Regions from separate parts of the Cobetia sp. 2AS genome, predicted to be linked through region 1. Evidence: predicted binding sites of a transcription regulator. Region 1 holds the regulator's gene; each other region holds the start of a gene.

What was found. Region 1 encodes sigma-54, which starts transcription at its own class of promoters, with help from an activator protein. Its sites were predicted from a motif close to TGGCACNNNNNTTGCTNT; they were not measured.
Region 2: a site for sigma-54 is predicted at 3,071-3,088, ahead of QD356_RS13395 (NCS1 family nucleobase:cation symporter-1). Genes of this name have one in related genera too.
Region 3: a site for sigma-54 is predicted at 4,766-4,783, ahead of glnT (type III glutamate--ammonia ligase). Genes of this name have one in related genera too.

What each region holds. Positions count from the first base shown of each region.
Region 1 covers NZ_JARWKQ010000001.1:126,820-136,593, reverse strand. Annotated here, with positions in the region: gene QD356_RS00595 (calcium/sodium antiporter) at 1-362, shown strand, start outside; gene QD356_RS00590 (KpsF/GutQ family sugar-phosphate isomerase) at 462-1,529, shown strand; gene QD356_RS00585 (HAD hydrolase family protein) at 1,656-2,225, shown strand; gene lptC (LPS export ABC transporter periplasmic protein LptC) at 2,225-2,908, shown strand; gene lptA (lipopolysaccharide transport periplasmic protein LptA) at 3,017-3,595, shown strand; gene lptB (LPS export ABC transporter ATP-binding protein) at 3,599-4,339, shown strand; gene QD356_RS00565 (RNA polymerase factor sigma-54) at 4,573-6,021, shown strand; gene raiA (ribosome-associated translation inhibitor RaiA) at 6,682-6,990, shown strand; gene QD356_RS00555 (PTS sugar transporter subunit IIA) at 7,000-7,470, shown strand; gene rapZ (RNase adapter RapZ) at 7,608-8,543, shown strand; gene QD356_RS00545 (HPr family phosphocarrier protein) at 8,530-8,799, shown strand; gene mgtE (magnesium transporter) at 9,197-9,774, shown strand, end outside.
Region 2 covers NZ_JARWKQ010000005.1:14,472-24,245, reverse strand. Annotated here, with positions in the region: gene QD356_RS13410 (M48 family metallopeptidase) at 16-519, shown strand; gene QD356_RS13405 (sodium:proton antiporter) at 673-1,944, shown strand; gene QD356_RS13400 (aspartate/glutamate racemase family protein) at 2,044-2,784, opposite strand; gene QD356_RS13395 (NCS1 family nucleobase:cation symporter-1) at 3,158-4,633, shown strand; gene QD356_RS13390 (diguanylate cyclase) at 4,844-5,992, shown strand; gene QD356_RS13385 (UDP-2,3-diacylglucosamine diphosphatase) at 6,171-7,046, shown strand; gene QD356_RS13380 (AEC family transporter) at 7,050-7,979, opposite strand; gene metF (methylenetetrahydrofolate reductase [NAD(P)H]) at 8,365-9,216, shown strand; gene sodC (superoxide dismutase family protein) at 9,376-9,774, shown strand, end outside.
Region 3 covers NZ_JARWKQ010000001.1:1,042,389-1,052,162, forward strand. Annotated here, with positions in the region: gene QD356_RS04410 (sodium:solute symporter family protein) at 1-1,069, opposite strand, end outside; gene QD356_RS04415 (GNAT family N-acetyltransferase) at 1,573-2,001, opposite strand; gene QD356_RS04420 (XRE family transcriptional regulator) at 2,066-2,743, opposite strand; gene QD356_RS04425 (aminomethyltransferase family protein) at 3,107-4,252, opposite strand; gene glnT (type III glutamate--ammonia ligase) at 4,938-6,272, shown strand; gene QD356_RS04435 (glutamine amidotransferase family protein) at 6,390-7,307, shown strand; gene QD356_RS04440 (protein glxC) at 7,307-7,993, shown strand; gene QD356_RS04445 (FMN-binding glutamate synthase family protein) at 8,008-9,348, shown strand.

The DNA.
Region 1 (9,774 bases):
TCGGCGTGCCGGAATTGATCATCGGCCTGACCGTGATCGCCATCGGCACCAGCCTGCCGGAACTGGCCGCCAGCGTGGCCAGCGCCCTCAAGCGCCATCACGACATCGCCATCGGCAACGTCATCGGCTCCAACCTGTTCAACATCCTCGCCGTGCTGCCCGTGCCAGGCCTGCTGGCGCCGGGTCCGGTGGATGGCAGCGCCATCAGCCGTGACTATCCGGTGATGCTGGGGCTGACGCTGCTGCTGGCCGCGCTGCTCATCTGGCAGCGCCGTGGGCGCATCGGCCGCGGCCCAGGTGTTATCCTGCTCGCCTGCTATCTGGCCTACACGGCCTGGCTTGCCATCAGCCTGACTCGCTGACGGCAGCGTCTTCATCATCGTTTGCCACGCCGCCGCGCGGGATGACACGCCCTTTCCGCGCGGTTTGAGCCCTGGCCAACCACAGGCAACAATTCGATCATGACCGAGCCTTCCAGCACCCCGCACGCCACCGCGCCTGGCGCTTCTGCTTCAAGTCAATCCGCCGCCAGCCAGTCCGCCGCCGATGAGACTCCGGCCAGCCAGGCGGATTTTCGCGCCAGCGCCCGCCGCACCTTCGCCATTGAGGAAGCGGCCATCGCCGCGCTCGAAAGCCATCTCGATGACGACTTCGACCGCGCCTGTCAGCTGATGCTGGCCACCAAGGGCCGCGTCATCGTCACCGGCATGGGCAAATCCGGCCATGTCGCCAGCAAGATCGCCGCCACCCTGGCCAGCACCGGCACGCCGGCCTTCTTCGTCCACCCCGGTGAAGCCAGCCATGGCGACCTGGGCATGATCACGCCGGCCGATGTGGTGCTGGCGCTGTCCAACTCCGGAGAGACCGCCGAGGTCACGGCGCTGCTGCCGCTCTTGAAGCGCATGGGCACCCCGCTGGTCTCGATGACCGGCAAGCCCGGCTCGACCCTGGCGCGTGACGCCGATGCACATCTGGACACCAGCGTCGCCCAGGAAGCCTGCCCGCTGAATCTGGCACCGACCGCCTCGACCACCGCTGCGCTGGTGATGGGCGACGCCCTGGCGGTGGCACTGCTGGAGGCCCGCGGCTTCACTGCCGAGGAATTCGCGCTTTCCCATCCGGGCGGCAGCCTGGGCCGCCGCCTGCTGCTGCGGGTTCAGGACGTGATGCACCATGGCGACGCCCTGCCGCGCGTGGCACTCGGCAGCCCGCTGCGCGATGCGCTGCTCGAGATCACGCGTCAGGGCATGGGCTTCACCTGCGTGATCGATGATGACGACCACCTGGTCGGCGTCTATACCGATGGTGACCTGCGCCGCACCCTCGACCAGCACGGCGATCTGCGCGCGCTGAAGGTCGATGATGTCATGACCCGTGGCGGCAAGACCGTGCGCGCCAGCATGCTGGCCGCCGAAGCGGTGCGCATCATGGAAGAAAACCGCATCAGCGTTCTGGTAGTCTGTGACGAGGATGAGCACCCCATCGGAGCCATCCATATGCACGGCCTGCTGGCCAGCGGCGTGATCTGAACTCCCGCGGGCGATCGCTGTCTCTGTTCGACGGCAGACCGTCCCGGCAAGACGCTACCGCTCAACGCCCATCAGCGCCGTTCACAGGACAGCGTCAAGCATGCACGGAGTGCGAGGAGAAAGACCATGAGCGACACGAATTCCCTGAGCGAAGAATATCCGCAGGACATCATCGACCGCGCACGCCGCGTGCGTCTGCTGGCGCTGGATGTCGATGGCGTGCTCACCGACAACCGCCTGCACTACGATGCCAACGGCGTCGAGACCAAATCCTTCCACGTCCAGGATGGCCATGGCCTCAAGCTGGTGCTGCGCAGTGGCGTTCGCGTCGCGCTGATCACCGGCCGCAGCTCGCCGATGGTCGAGCGTCGCGCCAAGGAACTGGGCATTCAGGATGTCATCCAGGGCCGTGAAGACAAGCTGGTCGCGTTGACCGACCTGTGCCGCGAGCACGGGATCGAGCTGGAAGAAGTCGCCTATTGTGGCGATGACCTGCCGGACCGCGAGGCCATTCGTCGTGTCGGTCTCGGCGTCAGCGTGCCCAACGCCATGGCCTACGTGATGAGCGAGGCCAACTGGGTCACCTCACGCCAGGGCGGCGATGGCGCCGTGCGCGAGCTCTGTGATCTGCTGCTCAAGGCACAGGGCCACTGGGCCTCGGTGCTGGACACCTACCTGCAGGAGTCGCGTCCCTGATGTTACGTCTGCCCCGCCCTTCTCCGCGTCTCTGGCTGATGCTGCTGTTGCTGCTCGTCGGTGGCGTGCTGGCGCTGATCGAGCAGCGCAACAGCCTGGAATCGACCGTCAACGTCGAGGTCGACAGCAGTGAGCCGGATTACTATCTCGACGGGGCAGACATGACACGCTTCGATGGGCGCGGCGTGGCGATCCAGTCCATGACCTCGCCGCATATCGAGCACACGCCAGGCGATGACGTGACCCGGGCGCAGACCCCGAAGATTCGCACCAACGACAGTGAAGACCGCCGCTGGTATGCCACGGGTGACAGTGGCGTGTTGAGTGCCGGCGGCGACACCTTCACCCTCGAGGGCAATGCCAGACTGCGCCAGCCCGATGACCGCTGGACCCTCGATACCGATGTCCTGCACTACAGCCGTGACCAGAATCGCGCTTGGAGTGACGTGCCGGTCGTGATCACCCAGAATGGCCAGCATGTCGAAAGCGACAGCTTCAGCGCCGACCTCTCACAGGATTCCGCCGTGCTGCAGGGCCGTGTTCGCAGCGTCCTGCAACCCGGCACAGGCCAGAGCGAGGCCAGCAAGGAAGCCGAGCGCATCGACTCGGCCACCGACAGCACCACCTCCGATGATGGGCGCGTCAACAGCACCTTCGAGGCAGCGCCTGCCAGCGGTGAATGAACCCGCCGGGCTGGCCGTCACGCCATGACCCGCGCCGCAACACCTTCTTCTCTGCCGCTCGATGGCATCATTGCTCGGGCGGCGACCCCGTCATGCCAAGGAGCCACCATGACTTCCACGACTCGCAAGCCCTTGACGGCCTGTCGCCAGACCCTCAACAGCGGTGTCATGGCGCTCTGCCTGGCACTGGGTATGTCCACCTTCGCCCCGGCCGCCATGGCGCTGGACAGCGATGCCAGCCAGCCGATCAACATCGCCGCGGACGCCCTGTCGCTCGATGACAAGGCCGGCACCGCCACCTACACCGGCCAGGTGGAAATGCGCCAGGGCAGCATGAAACTCGATGCCAGCCGCGTCGATATCAGTCGCGCCGGCAGCGGCGAGATCTCGCTGGTCAAGGCCACCGGCAAGCGTGCCTACCTGGAACAGCAACCCGCACCCGACGAGAAGCTGGTCAAGGGCTGGGCCGACACCATCCGCTACCATGCGCTGGAGCGCCGCGTGGAGCTGGTCGGCAATGCGCGTCTCGAGAAAGGCGATGACACCTTCGAAGGCGGCTACGTGGAGTACTTCCTCGACAAGCGCCAGGTGAACGCCAACAACAGCAAGACGGCACAGCAGACCGAAGGCGGTCGCGTGCACATGACCCTGACGCCGCGCGGCACCAATGCCAGCAAGGAAAACTGAGTCATGACTGCTGCTACTCCGCGTACGCTGAGCGCTCGCCATCTGGCCAAGGCCTACAAGGGCCGCAAGGTGGTCAAGGACATCTCGCTGGAGATCCGCCAAGGCGACATCGTCGGCCTGCTGGGCCCCAACGGCGCCGGCAAGACGACCTCGTTCTACATGATCGTCGGACTGGTGCGCGCCGATGCCGGCAACGTCTCCATCGATGACAAGGACCTCTCCGCTGCCGCCATGCATCAGCGTGCACGCGCCGGCATCGGCTATCTGCCGCAGGAAGCGTCGATCTTCCGCAAGCTGTCGGTGGCCGACAACATCATGGCGATTCTGGAGACCCGCAAGGACCTGGATCGCAATGGCCGCAAGGCACGCCTTGAAGAGTTGCTCGAGGAATTCAGCATCACGCACATCCGCGCCAGCGCCGGTATGAGCCTGTCCGGTGGTGAGCGTCGACGGGTCGAGATCGCCCGGGCGCTTGCCACCGAGCCGGACTTCGTACTGCTCGATGAGCCCTTTGCCGGCGTCGACCCCATCTCGGTGGGCGAGATCAAGAGCATCGTGCGCCAACTGCGCGATCGTGGCATCGGTGTGCTGATCACCGACCACAACGTGCGCGAGACACTCGATATCTGTGACACCGCCTATATCGTCGGCGATGGCCAGATCATCGCCCACGGTGACGCGGACTCCATCCTGGCCAACCAGCAGGTGCGCGACGTCTACCTGGGTCACGAGTTCACGCTCTAGGGTCAGCGGCTGCGCTGAGTCCTCGCGAGGCAAAAGCTTCAAAAGCCGCTGCGTGATTTTATCGCGTAGCGGCTTTTTCATGTCTGACATCAGACGCATGCATGACGTCCATACCACCTTGGTGGAAACATGGCATGCAAGTTGCTTGAATATTCACGACAACCACTTGTCAGTGCCCCGAGTCACGGTATAGCGTAGTAAGCACGTTCCTTTGCCGTGAATTGACTGACTCCATGAAACCCACCCTGCAACTCCGCCTCGGCACCTCGCTGACCATGACGCCGCAGCTCCAGCAAGCGATCCAGCTGCTGCAGCTGTCGACGCTCGACCTGCGTCAGGAGATTCAGCAAGCCCTCGAGTCCAACCCCATGTTGGAGCTCGACGAGGACTACGAGTCGCTGGATGTCGTCGAGACACAGGATTCGAGCGAGATCTCCACTGCCGACTCCTCGAGCGAGATTCCCGAGGAATACCCCCTCGACAGTGACTGGTCGGACCTCTACCAGGACCACGCCGGTAGCCTGACCAGCTCCGGCAGTGGCAGCGGGAGCGAGGAAGGGCCGGACTTCGATCGCAATACCAGCGTCGAGAGCCTGCAGGACCACCTGCGCTGGCAGCTGGCGATGACCGACCTCGATGGCCGTGAACGCCAGATGGCGGAGAGCCTGATCGATGCCGTCGACGGTGCCGGCTATCTGAGCCTGTCTCTCGATGAGCTGGTCGATGGCCTGCGTGGCCAGGGCCTGCCCGGCCTCAAGGCCTCCGAGCTCGAGCAGGTATTGCTGCGTCTGCAGCAGTTCGACCCGACCGGCGTCTTTGCCCGTGATCTGCGCGAATGCCTGCTGCTGCAACTGGCGCTGCTGCCGGATGATCTGCCGCTGCTGGCGCAGGCGCGCCGCCTGGTACGCCAATTCCTCGAGGCACTGGGCAACGATGATCGCAAGCTGCTCAAGCGGCGCCTGAGCCTTGACGATGACGAGCTGGACCACGTCATCCGCCTGGTGCGCGCGCTCGATCCGCGTCCGGCATCCGCCTGGGGCGAGCCCGCCAGCGATTACGTGATCCCTGATCTGCTGGTGCGCCATACCCGGCATGGCTGGCAGGTCGAGCTCAACCCGGAAGCGCTGCCCAAGCTGCGCATCCAGCCGGAATACGCCGCACTGATCAAGCGTGCCGACAAGTCCGCCGACAACACCTTTCTCAAGGACAACCTGCAGGAAGCGCGCTGGCTGATGAAGAGCCTGTCATCACGCAATGACACCCTGCTCAAGGTCGGCCGCGAGATCATGGCACGCCAGATCGACTTCCTCGAGCAAGGCGAGGAAGGCATGAAGCCGCTGATTCTGGCCAACATCGCCGAAGTGGTCGAGATGCACGAATCGACCATCTCGCGGGTCACGACCCAGAAGTACATCCACACCCCGCGCGGCGTCTTCGAGCTCAAGTTCTTCTTCTCGAGCCAGGTCGGTGGCAGCGGCAATGGCGACGCTCACTCAAGCACCGCCATTCGTGCCCGCATCCGCAAGCTGATCGCGGAAGAGCCGGCCCGCAAGCCTCTCTCCGACTCGCGGCTGGTCGATCTGCTCGCCAGCGATGGCATCGAGGTCGCACGTCGTACCGTGGCCAAGTATCGCGAAGCGATGGGCATCCCCTCCTCCAGCGAGCGCAAGCGTCTGGCCTGACCCGTCACCTGCGGCTGCCATGCCCTGCTTTCACCTCCACAATGGCAGCCGCCGCCAACCTCAAGCGCTGGATTTTCCGCTCATCAGCCTCTGACTTCGCGGGCAGCGGTACGCCTGTCGCGTTCCCTGTCATCCCGGCAACCGCTCGCCAATTGCCCGTCATGGCACATGACGGCGCGCAGGATGACGGTAAAAAACCGCCGTTACGGCAGCGTCATTCACCGTCAATCGCATGTTTTTAAAGTCACTTTTGCGCGTATTGCACCTGGATGACACCCGGTGAACCTCCCGGAACGCCGCTTGCTCCACGCAATCGGAGCGCCTGAAAGGTGACGTACATGCAGGGATTGGCGACGAAAACCCGCCTTCTTGCGCGTCTTTCACGCACCACCCACCAGACGTGCCCTTGAAGTCCACTCCGATACCCCTCACTGAGTTGAAGACAAGCACTGAGCCACGATGCAGCGCAGCGTTGATCTTTGCGCAAAGCTTGGGCATTGTCGGTACAGACGCTCACGACATCTGACGCCACTGGCAAGGGTGCGAAAACATCGCCAGACGGTGGCCGTCAAGCCTGTTGCAGAGCGTCCGATCAGGGTTTGCTCGTAGTCAAAAAGGGTTACAATTGAATGGCAACCCGCTGGATAAAGGAGCGTGTCCATGCAAGTGAATATCACCGGGCATCATGTGGAACTTACCGATCCTCTCCGCGATTACGTCAACGAGAAGCTCGCTCGCCTCGAACGGCATTACGACAACATCACCAATGTTCAGGTGACTCTGTCGATCGAGAAGGAGCGCCAGCAGGCTGCCTGCACCTTGCATGCGGCAGGCGCTGACCTCCACGCCCTGGCAGAAGACCCCAACATGTACGCTGCCATCGACGCGCTCGCCGACAAGCTGGATCGCCAGCTGGTCAAACACAAGGAAAAGTCCCAGGCTCGCTCTCAGGGCACCGGGACCCGTTGACCTTCCGCCATGACACTTGATCAGATCCTTCCCCCCGAGCGCACGCTTTACGGTGTCCCCGGGGGGAGCAAGAAGCGGGTGCTTGAATTCTTCAGCACCTTCATCGCACAGAACATTCCCAGCCTGGATAGCCAGGAAGTCTTCTCGCGCCTGATCGGGCGCGAAAGACTGGGGTCGACCGGCATTGGCCACGGCGTGGCCGTGCCCCATGCACGCAGCCCGCATTGCAAGACGCCAATCGCTGCGTTTCTGAAGCTCGGTGAACCCATCGACTTCGATGCCATCGACGGAGAACCCATCGATCTGCTGTTCGTGCTGCTGGTGCCTGAGGAAGCGGATGAGACCCATCTGACGCTGCTCGGGCAGGTCGCGGAATTGCTCAATTCCCCGACCAATCGCTCGGCCCTGCGCCAAGCAGACAGCCAGCGTGCACTCTTTGAGGCATTGACCCAAGCCATCGCCGAATTACCGGCGCGCTGAATGACAGGCCCGGACATCGTCCGGGCTTTCGTCTTGCTGGCCTTCCATCGGCCGACGTACAGCGCACTGATAGCGGGCAGCCTTCTGCCCCACCCCTGCATTCTTTCGACGTTGACCTCGCCCTTGGAGAGCACTTCATGAAGATCGTGATCATCAGCGGCCGCTCCGGCTCCGGGAAATCCATCGCTCTCCAGGCGCTGGAAGATATTGGCTACTATGCCATCGACAATCTGCCCGGCATGCTGCTGGCGCCACTGGTCGATCAGCTCGAAAAGGACAGCCCGGCGCGTCGGCGCATCGCGGTCTCCATCGATGCCCGCAACCTGCCGGAAGCCTTGACCCGCTTCCCCGAATTGCTCGACAACGTCCGCCAGAGCGGCATGGACGTGCAGGTCGTCTACCTGACCACCGATTCGCGAGTGCTGCTGGAACGCTACTCGGCGACCCGTCGTCGTCACCCTCTGACGCGCGACAATGACCACACCCTGGCCGAGGCCATCGAGATCGAGCAGAAGACGCTCGCTCCCATCCGCCAGAAGGCCGACCTGGTCATCGACTCGACCAACCTGAGCGTGCACGACCTGCGCTCGCGGATCACCGAGCAGGTCGCCCAGCACAGCTCCCGCCACCTGACGCTGACCTTTGAATCCTTCGGCTTCAAGCATGGCGTGCCGACCGACGCCGACATGGTGTTCGATGCCCGCTGCCTGCCCAACCCGTACTGGGACATCAATCTGCGCGGCGATACCGGTCGCGACGACAGCGTGGCCGAATTCCTGCAGCGCTACCCCACCGTCCAGGCGATGCATGACGATATCGCCGGCTGGCTGGAACGCTGGCTGCCCGCCTATCAGGACAGCAATCGCAGCTACCTGACGGTATCCGTGGGCTGCACCGGCGGCCAGCATCGCAGCGTCTACCTGTGCGAGCAGCTGGCGAGCTACTTCGCCGAGCGCCTGCCTGAGGTGCGCCTGCGTCACCGCGAGCTGGGCATTCATACCGCGCTGAGCAACGCGGGTGAGGCGAGTGATCAGCAAGAACATCAGCAGGAGCATCGCGATGGCCTCTCGTGAGCTGACGCTGACCAACCGCCGCGGGCTGCATGCTCGCGCAGCCACCAAGCTGGTCAATTGCTGTGCGCCCTATTGCGCGACGGTGATGGTCAGCCATGGCGAGCGACGCGCCAATGCGGCCAATGTGATGGCATTGCTGATGCTGGCCGCGCCCTGCGGCACCACGCTATTGATCGATGTCGAGGGCGAACAGGCCGATGAGGCGATGCTGGCCATCGAGGCGCTGTTCGAGGCGCGTTTCGAGGAAGACGAATAACCGCCACTGACGGTGCTGTGCATTTGCGCTGTGCATTTGCGCTGTGCGCTCAGCCTTCCTTCCTCAGCCAGCTCGCTTCTTGGTCAACTATCTTTTCGGCCCGCTCGCTTATCGGCCAGCCCCCTCTGGCGGCCCCTCTGGCGAAAGCATTAACTGCTCATGCAGGATGCCTAGCGCCTGTTCCTGCACCGGTTCCTGCACCTGTCCTTGCGCCTACCCTTGTACCAATCCCAGCACCTATCCTTGCGCCTGGCAGCCATACGACGCTGCTTTTGTGCCAGTGGCGGGACGCGGATTGTCCTTTCGATAAGAAACACTGTTTTCTTTTGTCGACGCGCCCCCCTACGCCAATGGTAGAATCAACGCTGTCCTTCATGTCGACAGGGGAAGCCGACAGATGAGCAAGACGTCTCGTAAACTCAAGCCAAGACTTGATCGCCTGTCACAGGCGCTGGAAAGCGGCGAGCTGGAACAGGCAAGACGCATGCTCAATCGCGGCCTCGCGCCGGTGGACGTGGCCCACCTGCTGGAATCCTCGCCCCCCAAGGAGCGTAATCTGCTCTGGGAGCTGGTCGATGCCGAGCTGCAGGGCGATGTCCTTCAATACCTTGGCGAAGACATCCAGACCGACTTCCTCAAGGACATGGACGCCGTCGACGTTCTCGCCGCCACCGAGAACCTGGAACCGGATGATGTCGCCGACATTCTGCAGCGCCTGCCGAATGCAGTGATTCTCGAGGTCCTCGACTCCATGGAGGCGCAGGAGCGCCTGCGCGTCGAAACGGTACTGTCCTTCCCGGAGGACACCGCCGGCGGCCTGATGAACACGGACACCATCACCATTCGTCCGGACATCACCCTGGACGTGGTGCTGCGCTACATTCGCCGCCACGAGCGCCTGCCCGACTCCACCGATACCCTGCTAGTCGTCTCACGCCGTGATGAATTCATCGGTGCCCTGCCCATCAATCGCCT
Region 2 (9,774 bases), on a different contig from region 1:
CAGGAGAGATGCCCAGTGGCTGATCTACGCTATCTCAAGGGCTACGCCCCCGAGATCCAACAGCAGGCGAGTGAACTGATGGCGTCGGGCAAGACGGCAGCCTTCTTTCTCGGCAAGTATCCCGAGCCTCATCAGCTGCAGGGTGCGCGGGCGCTGAATGACTACACCATGGCGCTGAAGAATCGGTATCTGCGCAGCTCGGCGCCGATCAGCAAGGTGATCTACGACGACCGGATTCACGTCATCGACAATGCCCTGGGGCTGCACACCTTCGTGTCGCGGGTGCAGGGCAACAAGCTCAAGGCCAAGAACGAGATCCGTATCTCGTCGCTGTTCCGTCGGCTGCCGGAGCCACTGCTCAACATGATCGTGGTGCATGAGCTGGCGCATCTGCGCGAGAAGTCCCACGACAAGGCGTTCTACCGGCTCTGCTGTCACATGCAGCCGGAGTATCATCAACGTGAGTTCGAGCTGCGTCTCTATCTCTGCCACCGTGAACGCCACGGCGATCTCTGGTAGCCGCGCTCCGTTCTGGTAGCCATGAGCCGCTCTGGACAGTCACGCTCAGTTCAGACAGCCACGCGGCCGCTCACGCGACAGAAGAACTGGAAAGAATGACAAGGACGTCATGCCATCAGGGGTATCGGCGCCACTGCAAAGGACCGTTTTCGGATGCTCAATCTCGCTGCACTGTTCATCACCATCACTGCCGTGTGCATGTGGTTCAATCATCGCGTCCTGCGCCTGCCGCCGACCATCGGCGTGATGGCCATCGGCCTGGTGCTGTCGCTGGGCGTGATCGGGCTCGATCACTTCGCGGTGACCACCGTCGTGGCCGATACCGCGGAAGACTGGTTGGGCCGAATCAACTTCAACAGCCTGCTGATGGACGGCATGCTGTCCTTCTTGCTGTTCGCCGGCGCGCTGCACGTGGACCTCTCGCGCCTCAAGGCCTATCGGCGCTCCATCGGCCTGCTGGCCACGCTGGGCGTGCTGATCTCGACGCTGGTGATCGGCTCCGCCGCCTGGTGGCTGTTCCAGTGGGCCGGTATCGAGGTGCCCTACCTGTATTGCCTGGTGTTCGGTGCGCTGATCTCGCCCACCGACCCGATCGCCGTGCTCGGCATCATGCGCAGTGCCGGCGCGCCTGCCGACATGGAGATCCGCATCGTCGGCGAGTCGCTGTTCAATGATGGCGTGGCGGTGGTGCTGTTCACCGCACTGCTGAGTGCGGCGTCGGCCGGCAGCGGTGAGGTCGAGCTCGGCCACATGGGGCTCTTGTTCCTCGAGGAAGCCGGCGGCGGCATCCTGCTCGGGCTGGCGCTGGGTGCGCTGGTCTATCAGCTGATGCGCAGCATCGACCAGTATCAGGTCGAGGTGATGCTGAGTCTGGCGCTGGTACTGGGCGGCTATGCGCTGGCCTCGGCGCTGCACGTCTCGGGCCCCATCGCGATGGTGGTGGCGGGGCTGATCATCGGCAACATGGCGCGTGATGGCGCCATGTCCGACAACACTCGCCGCTATCTGGACGGCTTCTGGGAGTTGGTCGACGAGATTCTCAACGCGGTGCTGTTCGTGCTGATCGGCCTCGAACTGGTACTGATGCCGATCACGCTGACCTCGATCGGCATCGCGCTGGTGCTGGTGGCGGTGATCCTGCTCTCGCGCCTGGCGCTGATCGGTCTTCCGCTGAGCCTCTTGCGTCGCTGGTACACCTTCCGCCCCGGCACCACGCGCGTGCTCACCTGGGGTGGCCTGCGCGGCGGCATCTCGGTGGCGCTGGCACTGGCGATTCCCGAAGGCGACTTCCGCGAGCCGCTGGTGGTCACCACCTACATCATCGTGTTGTTCTCGATCCTCGTGCAGGGGCTGAGCATCGGCAAGCTGGTGACGGCGGTGGTCGGCGATCGCAGCCGCTCGGGAGAGTCGAACGACAAGCACTGAGTCAGAGTCGGCCAATGCAAACGCCCCTTCATTGGCAGCAGTGAGGGGGCGTTTTCGTTTCGGTCGCGAGGCGCCAGCCAAGGGCGGCTCGCCTGCGGGTCAAAGGGCCGCCAGGCCTCGGGCAAAGACGCCGCTGAGCGGCTTGGCCTCGCCGCCCGGTGCCGCGCGGGTGACGGCGGGCTGGCGCATCAATGTCAGCAGCAGGTCCCGTCCCGCCAGCAGCGGGTCGACCACCGGCAGACCGATATCCCGAGCGATGGCGTCGCGCAGCGGGCCCATCGCGGCGCAGCCCAGCACGATGCTGCCGGCACCGCTGGCCTTGGCCTGCTCACAGCTCTCAAGCAGCGCCTGCGGGGGAGTGCGCGCCTCTGAAAGCGCCAGTACCGGGACGTCACAGGCCAGCAGGGCCTTGCACAGCGGACGCATCGCATAGCGCTCCAGCAGCTGCTCGGACATCGGCAGCGTGCTGGTCATGCTGGTGACGATAGCAAAGGAGGGAGCCGCCAGCGTGGCCATGTGCATGGCGGCCTGGGCGATGCCGATCACCGGCACGGGGCTCAACTCACGTGCAGCCTCCAGGCCGGGGTCACCGAAGCAGGCCAGCAGATAGCCATCGGCGGGGGGCGTGTCCAGCAGGCCCTCACGATCACGGGCGATCAGATTCAGCAGCGCGACCACCGCCATGGCTTCCTCGACGGCCGTCTCGATGCTGGGGGCGCCATGCTCGGCGGTCAGTACCTCGAGCCGGACGTCATCCGCGAGCTGTCGTTGCAGCGAGTGCGCCATCTGCTGGCTCATCGTCTGGCTGGTGTTGGGATTGATGACCTTGAGGCGCAACATGGCGCGTGTCTCCTGTGATGGGCTCGGCTGGCAGGGTTGGGTGAGACGTTCGAGCAGAGTGGACAATACGCGAGCAGCATCCGTGCCAGTCCGGTGATACCCACTGCCGCAACGTTGGTTTCATCGTCAGCGCACTTCTGTGGTGCATATGGCTAATACAGCGGAAGTTGATGGTGCCCGATGTCTCAGGAGTCGCCACGTACATGGCGTTGCTGGCAGGGACGTCGTGCAGAGAGGGCCTTGGGAAAAACGCTGGAAGATTGAAAATCCGCAACAAGTGTTTCACTGGCACGCTTGTTGATAAGGGGAGGGTATGGCGAGGCATGCCGCCTCGTGACTGGCCGATGGCCCACAAGCCCCTCTGGAGACAACAATGACACCCCAGATTCCCCCTGATCTGAGCAACGCGAGCAAGCGGCTCATCAACGAGGACCTCGCCCCCTGCGAGCAGAACTGGAATTGGTACAACATCTTCTCGTTCTGGATGTCCGATGTGCACAGTGTCGGTGGCTACGTCTTCGCCGCCAGCCTGTTCACTCTGGGGCTGGCCAGCTGGCAGATTCTGGTCTCGATGCTGGTCGGCATTCTGGTGGTGCAGGTGTTCGCCAATCTGATCTCGCGACCCAGCCAGCAGACGGGGGTGCCCTTCCCGGTGGTATGCCGTCAGTCCTTCGGCATCTATGGTGCCAACATTCCGGCGATCATCCGCGGGCTGATCGCGGTGGTGTGGTACGGCATCCAGACGTATCTGGCGGCGCATGCCCTGATGCTGGTGCTGCTGCGTTACGTGCCGTCACTGGAAGGGTTGACCGAGACCCAGTTGTTCGGGCTCTCGCAGCTGGGCTGGTACTGCTTCCTGTTCATGTGGGTGCTGCAGGCACTGGTGTTCTGGTGGGGCATGAATGCGGTGCGCCGCTTCATCGATTTCGCCGGGCCAGCGGTCTATGTGGTGATGTTCGCGCTGGCGGGCTGGATCGTCTGGCAGGCCGGCTGGGACAACATCAGCTTCACCCTGGGCAGCAAGACGCTCTCGGGCAGCGACGCCCTGTGGCAGATGGTGATCGCCGCGGCTCTGGTGGCGGGCTACTTCGCCGGGCCGACGCTCAACTTCGGAGACTTCTCGCGCTACTGCGCTACTCCCGGTGATGTGAAGCGCGGCAATTTCTGGGGCCTGCCGGTCAACTTCCTGCTGTTTGCCGTCATCACCGTGGTGGTGGTGTCCGGCACCCAGCCCATCTTCGGCGAGATGCTGCATGACCCGATGGAGACCGTCGCCCGCATCGACAATGGTGTCGCGGCAGCGCTGGGTATCCTGACCCTGGTGCTGGCGACCATCGGTATCAACATCGTGGCCAACTTCGTGTCACCGGCGTTCGACTTCTCCAATGTGGCCCCGTCCCGCATCAGCTGGCGCATGGGCGGCATGCTGGCCGCCGTCGGCTCCATCTTCATCACGCCGTGGAATCTGTTCAACAATCCGGAAATCATCCAGTACACCGTGGGCATTCTCGCCGCGGCCATCGGCCCGGTGTATGGCGTGATCCTGTTCGATCACTATCTGGTCAACAAGGGCGGCATCAACACCCGGGCGTTGTTCACCGACAGCGCGCAGGGCGAATATTTCTTCGAGAAGGGCGTCAATGTCGCGGCGGTCAAGGCGCTGCTGGCCTCCTCGGCGGTGACGCTGGTCATCAGCTTCCTGCCGCTGGGTGACATCACCCACTTCACGCTGTTCATCGGCGGCCTGATGGCGGCAGGGCTGTATGGCCTCTTCTCGGGATATTGGCTGGGAGATGCCGCTTCCGCGCGCATCTATGTGCCTGCTGGTTCACGCGGCAAGGTCGTCTGACCGCAGGCGAAAGGCGCGAGTCACGTCGAGACGTTCAGGGCCCGTACCTTCCCGGTATCGGGCCCTGAGTGCATCTCGCCGCCAGGACACGTGGCAGTAGCGTTGGCGGGACGCGAGCCGACGGGATAGGGGGAGGCTGGCGGCAGGTGTAGCATGAGGCCATGCCCCAGCTTTCCGAGAGGACGTGCCGTGTCGTTCCATGATCACCTCATGCCATGCAGTGAGATGGAGGATGAGGAGTCTCGCCATTATCGGGCGCGACTCAATCATACCTTCGTGCTGTTCGCGATGGCGGGTCTGGCGTGCTTTCTGCTGTTCGACTACTTCCAGGTCCCTGACGCCTGGCCGACCCTGTGGCTCGGGCGCTTCCTGCTTCTCGGTGTCTGTGTGCTGTGTGTGACGCTACTGCGTCGCCAGCCACGTCGGCCCGACGATATCGCATTGCTCGGCGCCGTCTGCGCCAATCTGTATTTCTGCTTCGGCGCGACGATGATCCAGGATGCCATCACGCTATCGCTGTGGAACCTGAGCTTCTCGACCTCCATGCTGATCGCCATGCCGGCGTGGCTGGTGTGGGGCTGGCGGTACCAGCTGGTCAGTAGTCTGCCGTTGATACTGGGCTATCTGCCGCTCTTTCTATGGCTGAGCCCGCTCTCGCTCAAGGACCTTGCCGGCGCGGGAGGTGCCTATATGATCGCGACGATGATCATGGCGCCGGCGCTGGCGCACGCCCGCAGCTCCACCTTCCTGCGTACCGTCAAGCTGCGCCGGGCACTGGAGGTGCGCAACGCCGAGCTCAGCCACATGAATCAGCAGCTGCTCACGCAGCAGCATGAGCTGGAATACCGTGCCAATCACGATCTGCTGACGGGGCTGCCCAATCGCCGTTTCGGCTTCGATTTTCTCGAGCGGATGCTGGCCGAGAGCACGAGCACCCGGCAATGCATGTCGATCCTGTTCGTGGATGTCGACCGCCTGAAGCACGTCAACGACAGTTTCGGGCACGCCGAGGGTGATCGCCTGATCCAGCTGGTGGCCCGGAGTGTCGGCCTGGCGGCCGGTGAAGACGGGCTGGCATGCCGCCTGGGCGGCGATGAATTTCTGGTCGTGATGCCCGGTGCCTGTGATATGGCCAGCCAGCAGGCGACGACCCAGCTGATGCGCCATCTTCAGGAGCAACGCCTGCAGCAGCAAATCCCCTTCCCGGTCGAGGTCAGCATCGGCCGCGTCACCCACGACCCGGTATTGCAGGGCGATGTGGATGTCGATGATCTGATCCATATCGCGGATGACCGCATGTATCGTCAGAAGCGCGCTCGGCGGCGAGCCATGGCGGGGGCCAACGATCCTCAGGCGTGAGAAAGCCCGCGATCTTTCCTTCTGCCATGTTGCAAGTGATTGATGGCATTGGCTGTCATCGCTTTTTCATGTCGCTGTTACGGGTATGTCATCGCCTCCCCTCAGTCTTGCTGGGCAACGACAGGGGCCATCTGGGCCTCGCCTGTCGATTTTGCCTGGCAACCCGGAGGTGACTGACATGACCGCTTTGCAATCGGCTCCCCGTGCTGAAATGCCGCCTGCTCCCGACGCTCTCGGTCAGGTTCGCACGCTGTTCATCTCCGATGTGCATCTGGGAACTCCGGACTGCCAGGCGGCGCTGCTTGCAAGGCTGCTGCGCCGCGTGCGTCCCGAACGCCTGTATCTGGTCGGCGATATCGTCGACCTGCTGGCGATGCGCAAGCGTGCAGTGCTCGACAAGGACCAGCAGGCGCTGGTGGCGCGGGTGCTGCGTCTGGCGCGCAGCGGCTGCGAGGTCATCTACATTCCCGGCAATCATGATGCCGCCTTCCGTCGCCTGTGTGGTCTGAAGCTGCACAACGTGAGCATCGAGCGGCGTGCGATCCATACCACCAGCAGTGGTCGTCGCCTGCTGGTCTCCCATGGCGATGAATTCGACACCCATGTGCGCATCGCACCGTGGCTGCTCAAGCTGGGCGATGGCATGCACGGCTTCATCCTGTCGCTCAATCGCTGGTGCAACCGCGCGCGTGGCATGTTCGGGCTGCCGTACTGGTCGCTGGCCAGTGCGCTCAAGCGTCGTAGCGGCACCGCCCAGCGCTATGTGGCCCAGTTCGAGGAAGCCGCCATGCGCCAGGCGCGTCTCGAAGGGCTGGATGGCTATGTCGGGGGGCATATCCACCAGGCGGGCTTCCGGGTCGAGGAAGGCGTGCTCTATTGCAACGACGGCGACTGGGTCGAGCACTGCACCGCGCTGGCGGAAGATGCCGAAGGCGCGCTGCACCTGATCGACTGGCAGGGTCAGATCCTCGAGACGGCGCCGCGCCATCTGATGCCGCGTCCGGCGCCGGCCGCGACGCCCGATGCCGTCACGCCCGAGATGGCTGGCGCCTGAGCCTCACCCCAGGCCGCTGATCGCCAGCATCCATGACAGATACAGCGGGATGATCAGCGGCGCCGCCAGGGTGGTCAGCATCACCGCGATCGCGCCCTTGGCCGGCTGGATATTCAGTTCGATGGCCAGCACGACCACATTGGCGGCCATCGGCACCACGCCCAGCAGCAGCAACACCTGCGCCAGCACCGGGTCGAGGGCGAACAGGCTGCCCAGCAGCATCACGCTGCCCAGACTCAGCAGCGGCCACATCACGAAGCGCAGGCCGGTTGCCGCGAGAATGAAGCGCGGGTCGATCTCGCGCAGGCTGACACCGCCCAGCGTCATGCCGATGATCATCATGCCCAGCACCGTGTAGCTGTACTTGAAGTAGTCGAGTCCCTCCATCACCGCCCCCGGTACCTCGAGCCCCAGCGTCCCCACCAGCAGAGCGGCCAGAAAGGCGTAGATCAGCGGCAGACGCACGATCTTGACCAGACTCTGGCGCATCGAGAACTGCCCGCGCGCACTGACGTAGAAGCCCAGCGTGAACTCATACAGCGTGATGCCGAGCAGGCAGAACAGGTACTGGGTCACGCCTTCCGGCGGCAGCAACAGCATCGCGACCGGCAGGCCGAAGTAGCCGGTATTGCCGGTGCCCGAGGAGAAGGCGAGCAGGGCGGCTTCCTGCGGCGGAAAGAACTTCGCGGCCAGCGGGCGCACCAGCAGGCAGATGCTGCTGGCCAGCGAGAACAGTCCCAGCGTCAGGCCCAGATCACTCAGCGATGGCTCGCCGAGCACCAGCCCGCGGAAGAAGGTCAGCGGCGCGATCACGTAGATCAGCAAGGTGGCGATGGGGCGCGGGTCGATCGCGAGGCGGCGTGCACAGAGGGCGCCGAGGGCGACGAAGGTGATCAACATCCAGAGCGGTTGCTGCAGATCGATGTGGTCCATCACGGTTCCTTGTGAAGCGTCATTGTCCTTTTGGCTCATCATGCCGTGTGGCCCCTGTCAGCGTCATCCCATGAATGTCGCGCATTGCGCCTTTCCTTGATCCGGCTGCGGATCGCGTGGTTGCGCGCGGGGTGAGGGGGCAGGACTGAGGGGCAGGACGCCACTGTCGGCAATGGTTATAAACACGCACTTTCTTATATGAATGGTATTGAAGTTGAGGCGAAAACCTTTCATTGGCCGGGGTCGGCGGCGGCGGTCAGAATGCTCGACATGCAGTACAGGGGCGGTGGCGTGACGCGCCGGACGTGTATTGCTGCACGCACACCGCGAAGTGTGCGGCGATAACGACATCAATGCCGGACACGACGACCACGAGGGCCGCCCCATGAGTGCAAGCGAACATCCGTCAGGGATCAGCTTCGAATTCTTTCCGCCGAATACCGAGGCCGGGCGTGAAAAGCTCAAGGGGGTTCGCGATCAGCTGGCGGCGCTGGAGCCGGAGTTCTTCTCCGTCACCTATGGCGCGGGCGGCTCCACGCGTGAGCGTACCTTCAACACCGTGCAGTCGGTCAGCGCCAGCGGCATCTGTACCGCGCCGCACCTGTCGTGTGTCGGCAGTGACCGCGGCGAGCTGCGCGAGATCCTGGCGCAATATCGCGAGCAGGGCGTCAAGCGCCTGGTGGCGTTGCGCGGGGACCTGCCCTCCGGGATGGGCTCGCGCAGCGAGCTGCGTTACGCCAACGAGCTGGTCGAGTTCGTGCGCGAGGAGACCGGCGATCACTTCGAGATCGCGGTGGCGGCCTATCCGGAGTGCCATCCGCAGGCCGACAACTACCACAGCGATCTCGAGAACTTCGCGCGCAAGATGCAGGCCGGCGCCGATATCGCCATCACCCAGTACTTCTTCAATGCCGATGCCTACTTCCATTTCGTGGAGCGCGCGCGTGCCGCCGGCATCGAGCAGCCGATCATCCCGGGGATCATGCCGATCACCAACTACACCAGGCTGGCGCGTTTCTCCGATTCCTGCGGGGCGGACATCCCGCGCTGGCTACGCCGGCAGCTCGAGAGCTACGGCGATGACAGCGAGAGCCTCCAGGCCTTCGGCACCGAGGTGATCTCGCGCATGAGTCAGCGTCTGCTGGATGGCGGCGCGCCGGGCCTGCACTTCTATACTCTCAATCAGGCCGAGCCGTGTCTCAAGGTGCTGGAAAATCTGGGGATCTCTTCTCGTTGAGTCATGCGTTCCGAGCGTGCGCGACAAGTAATTGGCACAGCGGCATTGAATGTGGCGTCGCTCGCCCTGAGGTCTGACGGGTAGCCGCTTGTGACAGCGGCCCGCAAGCCACTCAAGGCGTCGGCAGTGACGCCGGCCTCAGTGATGGAGAGATTGCTCATGAATCACGAGACACAGCACACGGCATCCTTTACGACCTCGTCCAGAAAGTCCCTCAAGACCGCCGCGACGGTGGCGCTCGGCGCCTGGTTGTTCGGCGGCGTCGCCCAGGCCGCCACCGAGGTGGAAATGCATCGCGTCAGCAGTGATGGCGTCGGTGAGTCCGTCGGCAGTGTCATGGCCGAGGATACCGATGATGGTCTGCTGCTGACGCCGAAGATCGAGGGGCTCGAGAGCGGCATCCACGGCTTCCACCTGCATGCCAATGCCAGCTGCGAACCGGCCGAGAAGGAGGGCGAGACCGTCGCCGCGGCCGCGGCAGGTAGCCACTTCGATCCAGAAGAGACCGGCACCCACCAGGGCCCCTACGGTGATGGCCATCTCGGTGACCTTCCGGCA
Region 3 (9,774 bases), 920 kb from region 1:
GCGCCGAGGCCATCTTCTGCTTCTCGTTGGCGTGACGATTGATGAAGTTGCCATAGAGGTCATGCGCCAGATTGGAGCTGCCCTGCAGGATGTAGGAATCCGCCGAGGTCATCAGGGCGGCCAGCAGGCCGACGATGACCAGCCCGCCGATGGCCGGGTGCAGCAACTGCATGGTGACGTAGGAGAAGACGAGATCGGCCGAGGTATCCAACGGCACGAATTGGCGTGCCAGCACGCCGATGCAGTAAGGAAAGAAGGAAATCAACATCACGATGGAGAAGCCTGATACGCCGGCCTTGATGGCCACGTCTTCGCTCTCGGAGGCGAAGATGCGTTGCCAGGTGCACTGCCAGACGAGGTAGAACGGCGCCACCGTCAGCGCGAAGGTCACCACTTCCATCGTCTTGCCCTCGGGCAGCGGGGCGAGAAACTCGATCGGCGTATTGAGCAGGGCATGTTCCAGCCCTCCGGCATAACTCAGGGCAGTGAAGCCCAGCACCATGATGCCGGCGATCAGCAGGATGCTCTGCAGGGCATCGGTGACGATGGCCGCTTCAAGGCCCCCCAGAATGGTGAAGCCGAGAATCAGCGCAAAGGACACGAAGATGGCGGTATTGAACTCCAGCCCCAGCACCACGGTGAGAATGGTGCTCATGCCGATGATCTGGATCGCGGTGGCAGGCACCGAGTAGACGAAGGCCGAGAAGAAGGAGGGAAACAGACTGGCCTTGCGGCCGAAACGGCGCCCGAACAGATCCGCCAGGGTATAGAGCTTCTTGCGACGCAGCGGGCGACTGAAGAAGATGACCAGCATCAGGCTCGCGATGATACCGGGTAGGGCGAACATGAAGTAGCCGGAGAGCCCCTTGGAAAAGCCCATCCCCATCCAGCCGATGAAGGCTGCCGCACCACACCAGGTGCTGATGGTGGTGCCGGTGATCTTCCAGTAGCCCATGTTCCAGCCGGCAATCAGATAGCTGTCAGAGGTCTTCACCTTGCGGAAGTAGTAGTAGCCGATCGCGAACATGATCACGAAATAGCCAATGATATAGGAGTAGTACCAAGCCATTGTCGAGTCTCCGTTTATTGTTGATTGTTCTATGAAGGTCATGCATGGAGCAGGGCGTACGTGGCGTAGCAGGGACTGAAGCGACCCTCTGATTGTTGGGGATGACGCAGTGGGGCAGGTAGCGGACATGGCCGGGGCAACCATGTCTTGTCTTCGAATGTAACCCGTTACATCGACTCAATCTAGCCGAGAAAAAGGCACTGTCAAAAACATATTTCACCGGCGGACGAAAGTCTCATGCCGGCGCGATGGCAAGATTCTCGTGGGGAGGGGAGTCATGCAAGAGGCGTCATCCTCATGCCTCTTCGGGCAGAAAACAGGTGCCGTAGCTGGAGGAAACGACGACAACTCTGCCGCCATTCAGACGATACGACTGCCAGAGGAATGAAGGGCTATACAGGTCGCGTCTCGCAACGCTGTCATGGCAGGCGATTTTTTCTTCGGCCTGCAGGGCATGGCAGGGCATGAAATCGGGGCGAGCTCAGTCAGGAAGGCGGGCAGAATCACGGGGTCATCTGAAAGACGCACTGTGTCTTGGCCAGAGTAAAGCCGCAGGCGGCATAGAATTTCCTGGCGATGTCGCGCGCCTCATGGGTGCGAACCCGCAGGGTCAGCGCCTCGTCGGATGCCCAGGCGATGGCCTGCCTGGCCAATGCCCGCCCTGCGCCTTGTCGTTGCGCCTCCTGTGCGACGGACAGGCCCAGTATCTCGATGAAATCGGCTGAAGCGACACGAAAGACATGCTGGGCATGCAGCCAGCCAATCACTTCACCTGCCTGTTCCGCCACCCAGATGCGGTCATGGCGTGACGCCAACAGGTGCTCCAGTCGCTGCAGGATCAACGCATCATCGTCGTGGGGCAGATAGCCCAGTGCGGACGCAACGCGTGAAATTCCCTGAGCATCCTTGGGTGTGGCAAGGCGAATCTTCATTGATGTTGTCCAGTCCCCATGACGATGATGATGGATGTTCGAGGGTCTCATTCGTCAAAGAAGCTCATTCATCGTCGTAGTGAATGATCGACAGCAGCTGAATCGGCACCTCGTTCAATTTCTCGGGACCATGCGGCACACCGGCATCGAAGGCCAGGCTGTCACCGGGCCCCATGTCATAGAACTTGTCACCATGACGGTAGGTGAGGTTGCCGGAAAGCAGGTAGATGAATTCATGCCCGGCATGACAGAAGTTGGGGAAGACTTCGCTGGCGTCATCCATGGTGATCAGGAAGGGTTCGTAGCGCTTCTTGGGACCCTGCTTGTAGCTCAACAGTTGATAGGCATGGCCGACTTCCGTGCCGGTGCGCACCACCTGCATGCCTTGTCCGGCCTTGATGTGCTGGGCACCACGCCCATTGACATCGTAATCGCTGAACAGCTTCGAGATCGGCAGGCTCAAGGCATTGCACAGCTTGTTGAGGGTATCGAGGCTGGTGGACACCTGGGCGTTCTCCACCTTGCTGATCATGCCCTGGCTGACACCGGCGATACGCGAGACGTCGGAAATCTTGTAGCCCTGCGAAACTCGCTGCTGCTTGAGCGCGCGCGCAATGTGCTGCTCGAGTCCCAGGCGTGTCTCGTCGGCTGCCGCGGTGATGGTCTCCTTCACCTCGGACTGCGCGGCAGGTTCCGCGGCCAGCGAAGGCGCTTTCGTGTCAGGAGCTTTCGTGTCAGACACTTTCGTGTCAGGCGCTGTCGGTTGAGGTGTATTGGAGGAATGGGAGGATTCTCGCGGCATGGATAACTCCTGTGGCGGAGGTGAATGCGATAAGGACAATGATCAGGCGGGGTGAGAATACGCGTCCTTGTGGGAGTCGTTGCGCGTCACCCGCGTGCGAATATCGGGTGACATTATCAAGTTTACCGCCAACCCTCATCCACGTTTGTGGCCAGTCCTCGGTCTGACTCCATGGCATGTGATGCAAGAGGCCTCCTCGACGCCATGCCGAGGAGGCCTCTCAGGTTTCACGCTATCCAGCATCACGCGATTCGCGCTGTCGCCGCGGGGCTTGAGCTGTTGCCTCGTGGCTGTGGCGCGCGATCAGCCGCGAGCCAGACGCTTGGCCTTTTCCGGGTCATCGAAGGGCAGGGAATGGCTGATGGCCGAGAGGCTGGTCTCGCCGTCAGTGCCGGTCTTGAGGGTCAGCGGGGTGCCATGCTCGGCATAGCCGGGTTCGAGACGTGCCAGCGCCATGGAACGATCGCTCAGGCGCGAGTACATGCCCTGGGTGATGACACCGACACACTTGCCGTCGGCGTAGACCTTGTCACCGATCTGGGCGACGTCTTTCGAATCCAGCAGCACGCCATAGACCTTGACGCGCTCCTTGCCCTGCAGCGCGAAGTGTTCGCTGGCGCCACGGAATTCGGTCTTGCCCGGCGAGACGGTGAAGTCCAGTCCCAATTCCCACAAGGTGTCGCCCACCGGCTGGTCGGGGTACGGGTAGGTTTCGGAATTGTCCGCCGGGTAGAACAGCAGGTGGCTCTCGACCCGCAGCCAGTCAAGGGTGCCGAAGCTGCACGGCTTGATGCCCATGTCGGCACCCTCCGCGAGAATCTGTTCCCACAGAGAGGGGGCGTCCTTGGCCTTGCAGAAGATCTCGTAGCCACGCTCGCCGGTGTAGCCGGTGCGCGAGATCATCACGTGGCAGCCGAACAGCTGGGTCTGCAGATGGTGGAAGTAACGCAGCTCACGGATACCCGGCACGTGACGCTCCAGGAAATCCACCGCGACCGGCCCCTGCAGTGACATGTCATGCATGTCGTCATCGAAGGTCAGGCTGACGGCGCGTCCCAGGGCACTCTTGGCCAGCATTTCATTCGCGGTGCCCGTGCCGTGCACCACGAGGTAGGAGTTCGGCGCCAGGCAATAGACGATGCAGTCGTCGACGAACTTGCCGGCCTCATTCAAGACGCTGGCGTACACCGACTTGCCCGGATACAGCTTGGACATGTCCCGCGTGGTGACGTAATCCAGCACGGCCTGAGCATGCGGGCCATTGCAGTGGATCTTCTTGAGCCCCGAGACATCCATCAGACCGGCGCGGGTGCGAATGGTCTCGTGGTCATCGGCCGTGTCCGAGACGGCGTAATTCCAGGCGGTGCCCATGCCATTCCAGTCTTCAAGCTCCGCGCCCAGCTTGCGGTGTTGTTCGGCCAGTGCCGAGATGCGCCATGAATTCGCCATGCGTCCCTTTCTCCTGTGAGTCGTGCTGCCTAGCGTAAATGGGGGTGCCGTAGTCCTGCTGATGCTGGCGAAGATGGCGCGCAAGACGCGCATCCGCCGCAGGAGGTGTTGTTTTTCTTTCGCCTTTTCAGGCGCCTCTTCAGGCGCTTCACAAGGGCTTGTACCTGCTGCTTGCCTTGCCTGATCGCACGAGGAGCGATTCTTCAAAGGAAAGAAACATTCCTCATGGTTAAGCAAGGGGCTTGCCAATTCCGTCAAAGGCCATGGCCACGGCAGCCCTTGAGCGAGTCAGGCGCCGATTGTCAGCACGAATCAGGGCGTGAATATTAGCGCTTCGCGTCATGCTGGTGCGAAGAGAGGGCTTTGGGCACCGAAATGATGCCTATTTCGAGAAACGAGCAGGAACTCACTCAGGATCACTTGGCGTTTCCTGTTGGGTAAAACGAGCTTGGAAAATAAATTTCCATGCAAAACAGGAGGTTGGTGAAAAGTTCTGGGCGGCAACTGGTGAAATGGCATGCTGCATGCTTTTCTTTAGGGGAAATAAAGTTGACCAGCAGGAATCACAAAAACTCGTTTCATCCGCTATCTTGACGTGGCGAGTCACCACAAGGGGTCAGGTTTCCCGGGGTGGCAGACAGTGTCGAGGGAGATGGAACCCGGTCCGCTCTCAGAGGAAACCCAGATGTCACCCGAAAACGCGCAACAGTTCATCAAGGATCACGACATTCGCTATCTGCTGGCGCAGTTCGTGGATATTCATGGCGCTGCCAAGACCAAGTCCGTGCCGGCCAATTGCCTGATGGATGTGGTCGAGAAGGGCGCCGGCTTTGCCGGCTTCGCCGTCAGTGGTCTCGGCATGTCGCCGGAGGGGCCGGACTTCATGGCGCGGGGTGATCTGAGCTCGTTGTCGCTGGTGCCGTGGCAGCCGGGCTATGCGCGCATGGCCTGTGATGGCTACGTCAATGGGCAACCGTTCGCCAACGACAGCCGCGTGGTGCTGCTCAAGCAGCTGGAGCGCCTGAAGGAGAAGGGCTGGACGCTCAATACCGGGCTGGAGCCGGAATTCTCGCTGTTCCGCCGGGGGGAAGCGGGTGAGCTGTTGCCGGTGGACGAGAGCGATACCCTCGCCAAGCCCTGCTACGACTACAAGGGCCTGTCGCGTTCGCGTGAATTCCTCGAGCGTCTGGTCGAATCGCTGCAGGCGGTGGACTTCGACGTCTATCAGATCGATCACGAGGACGCCAACGGCCAGTTCGAGATCAACTACACCTACAGCGATGCGCTGACTTCGGCAGACCGCTTCACCTTCGTGCGCATGGCCGCCGGCGAGATCGCCAATGACCTGGGCATGGTGTGCTCCTTCATGCCCAAGCCGCTGGCGGACCGCCCGGGCAATGGCATGCACTTCCACCTGTCCGTATGTGATGACACCGGACGCAACCTGTTCGGCGATGATTCCGACGCCCAGGGCATGGGCCTGTCGCCGCTGGCGTACCACTTCCTCGGCGGACTGCTGGCACATGCCCCGGCGCTGTGTGCCTTTGCCGCGCCGACCGTCAATTCCTACAAGCGTCTGGTCGGGGGTGGCAGCACCAGCGGCGCGACCTGGGCGCCGGTCTTCATCGCCTACGGGGACAACAACCGCTCGGCCATGGTGCGTGTGCCCTATGGTCGCCTCGAGTTCCGCCTGCCGGACGCCGGCTGCAACCCCTATCTCGTGCACGCCGCCATCATCGCGGCGGGGCTGGATGGCGTGGCACGCAAGCTGGACCCGGGCACGCCCCACAACATCAATCTCTACTCGCTGACCCCGAGCGAATGCGCCGAAAAGGGCATCGAGAAGCTGCCGCAGAATCTGGCGCTGGCCATCGATGCGCTCGAGGCGGACAGCATTCTGCGCGAGAGCCTGGGCGAGGGAATCTGCGCCGAGTTCATGCGCCTCAAGCGCGAGGAATGGCTGGATTACAACGCACAGGTCAGTGCCTGGGAAGTCCAGCGCTACGCCGAATTCTTCTGATCTCATCCGGCGGCGCTCGCGGGTCTCGCGGGTCATGCCAGACGAGGGTCGCCACTGTCACCACCACGTTCAAGACATCAGGCAGGAGACGCCTCCTGCCCGTGAGAGGACATCACCATGTGTGGAATCGTAGGGCTTTATCTCAAGAACCCGGCGCTGGAATCGCGCCTGGGGGAGCTGTTCGAGCCGATGTTGATCGCGATGACCGATCGCGGCCCGGACAGCGCCGGCTTCGCCATCTATGGCGACGAATTTGACGCTGGCATCAAGCTGACGCTGCAAAGCGATGGTGCCGATGAGGATTGGGAGGCGATCGCCAAGGGCCTGGGCGAGCAGGTCGGCACGGTGGCGGACTGGTTCAGCAATGCCAGTGTCGCGGTATTCAAGATCGCCGGAGAAGAAAGTGCCGTGCGCAGCTGGCTTGCCGACAGCGCCCCGCAGATTCGCGTGCTGAGCGTGGGGCAGAGCATCGAGATCCTCAAGGCGGTGGGCCTGCCGGCTCATATCGCCAGCCTCTATGGCCTCAAGGGCATGCAGGGCAGCCACATCATCGGCCATACCCGCATGGCGACCGAAAGCGCCGTGACCCTGCAGGGCAGCCACCCGTTCTCCACCGGGCGTGATCTGTGCCTGGTCCACAACGGCTCGCTGTCCAACCACAACTGGCTGCGCACCAAGCTCAAGCGTGAGGGCATCAGCTTCGAGACCGACAACGATTCCGAAGTCGCCGCCGGCTACCTGACCTGGCGTCTGGAGCAGGGCGACAGCCTGGAAGCCGCGATCACCGGCGCCCTGAAGGACCTTGATGGCTTCTTCACCTTCACCATCGGCACGCGTGATGGCTTCGCCGTGGTACGTGACCCGATCGCCTGCAAGCCAGCCGTGATCGCCGAGACCGATGACTACGTGGCCATGGCCTCGGAATACCGTGCCCTGGCCAGTCTGCCGGGCATCAAGGATGCCCGCGTGTGGGAGCCGGAACCCGGCCGCCTGTATCTGTGGGAAAAAGACACCGCCCGTTCGGAGGCCGCGTAATGATGAAGACACACGATCTGGCCGTTGAAGGGCTGCGCGAATTGAACCAGGCCCTGCACGATGCCGACACCCTGAAGGACGCGCGTGAGTGGCGAGTGGTCAATTCCGACGGCGCCCACAACATCGCCTGCGGCATCAATGACGACATCAGTGTCGATATCGATGGCCATGCGGGCTACTACTGCGCGGGCATGAACCAGAAGGCCAGCGTCACCATCCACGGCAACACCGGGGTCGGGGTGGCGGAAAACATGATGTCCGGCTGCGTGCGGGTCAAGGGCGATGCTTCCCAGTCCGCGGGCGCGACCGCCCACGGCGGCCTGCTGATCATCGAAGGCAACGCCTCGGCGCGCTGCGGCATCTCGATGAAGGGCGTGGATATCGTCGTCAAGGGCAACATCGGGGCCATGAGTGCCTTCATGGGCCAGGCGGGCCGCATGGTGGTCTGCGGCGACGCCGGTGAAGGTCTCGGCGATTCGCTCTATGAAGCGCGAATCTACGTGAAGGGCACGGTCGCATCGCTGGGCGCGGACTGCATCGCCAAGGACATGCGTGCCGAGCACCTGGAAGAACTGGCGGAGTTGCTGGCGAGTGCCGGAATCGATGAAGACCCGGCCAGCTTCACGCGTTATGGATCTGCGCGTCAGCTCTATCACTTCAAGGTCGACAACGCCTCAGCCTACTGATCAGGATGCTCAACATGACCGACGAGACTCAAACACAGCCCTACAACCCGGCACTGCGGGAATCTGCGACCTTCGGCCGCGATGTCATCCATGAGATCCAACGGGCGGCGGAGACGGGAATCTACGATATCCGTGGCTGGGGCGCCAAGCGCAAGGTGCCGCATTTCGATGACCTGCTGTTCCTCGGCGCCAGCATGTCGCGCTATCCACTGGAAGGCTATCGCGAGAAGTGCGAGACCGAAGTCGTGCTCGGCACGCGCCATGCCAGGAAGCCGGTCGTGATCAGCACGCCGGTGACCATCGCCGGCATGAGCTTCGGTGCCCTGTCCGCTCAGGCCAAGGAAGCGCTGGGGCGTGGTGCCTCGGAAATCGGCACCTCCACCACCACCGGCGATGGCGGCATGACCCCGGAAGAGCGCGGCCAGTCCTCGCGCCTCGTCTATCAGTATCTGCCGTCACGTTATGGCATGAACCCGGACGACCTGCGCAAGGCCGACGCCATTGAAGTCGTGCTCGGCCAGGGCGCCAAGCCCGGCGGTGGCGGTATGCTGCTGGGCCAGAAGATTTCCGAGCGGGTCGCGGGCATGCGTACGCTGCCGCAGGGCATCGACCAGCGCAGCGCCTGTCGCCACCCGGACTGGACCGGCCCGGATGACCTGGCGATCAAGATTGCCGAACTGCGTGAGATCACCGACTGGCAGGTGCCGATCTACGTCAAGATCGGCGCGACCCGCACCTACTACGACGTCAAGCTGGCGGTGAAGGCGGGCGCGGATGTCATCGTGCTGGATGGAATGCAGGGCGGCACCGCCGCCACCCAGGATGTCTTCATCGAACACGTCGGCATCCCGACCATGGCCGCCATCCCCCAGGCCACTCAGGCACTGCAGGAGATGGGCCTGCACCGTGAGGTCCAGCTGATCGTCTCCGGCGGGATTCGCAACGGCGCCGATGTGGCCAAGGCGATCGCGCTGGGTGCCGACGCCGTGGCCATCGGTACCGCCGCCTTGATTGCGCTGGGTGACAACCATCCGCGCTATGCCGATGAGTATCATAAGCTGGGGTCCGCCGCCGGTTTCTATGACGACTTCCAGGATGGCAAGTGTCCGGCCGGTATCTCCACCCAGGACCCGGAGCTGAGCCAGCGACTGGACCCGGTCGCAGCCGGCAAGCGTCTGGCCAACTACCTGCGCGTGCTGACGCTGGAAGCCCAGACCCTGGCACGTGCCTGTGGCAAGTCACACCTGCATCATCTGGAACCGGAAGACCTGGTCGCCCTGAATGTGGAAGCGGCCGCCATGGCACGTGTTCCGTTGGCGGGCACCAACTGGGTGCCGGGACAGGGCGGTTACTGATGGCACGATCTCTCTTGTGAGTGTGCCATTGCGCATGATTGTCATGGCAAAGGTGCAGAGACTTTTGTCAGCAAGCTCGCCGCAATGTTGTCCTGGCAAGCTGTCGCAGTGACAAGAACTCTGCTCCGGTTGATGTAGAAAGATTTGACCTGATTCCATCGAGTCATTAGAGCGCCTCACCCCTTCGGTGAGGCGCTTTCTTTTGTGCTGAGTCCAACCATGGAATCCGGCCGATATCATGCAAGCGAAAGCGCGTCATAATGCTGATGATTGAGATACACATGGTGTCGTGTCGATGGAGGGGTCGTGATTTTCTCAAGGCAGAGTTTTTCCATTCTTTCAGGGTCTTGAAGATATTCAATGAGAAATATGTCAAGCGTAGCAATTGGCTTATGAGGTGAGATTGGGTCAGGGCAATAATGGTGA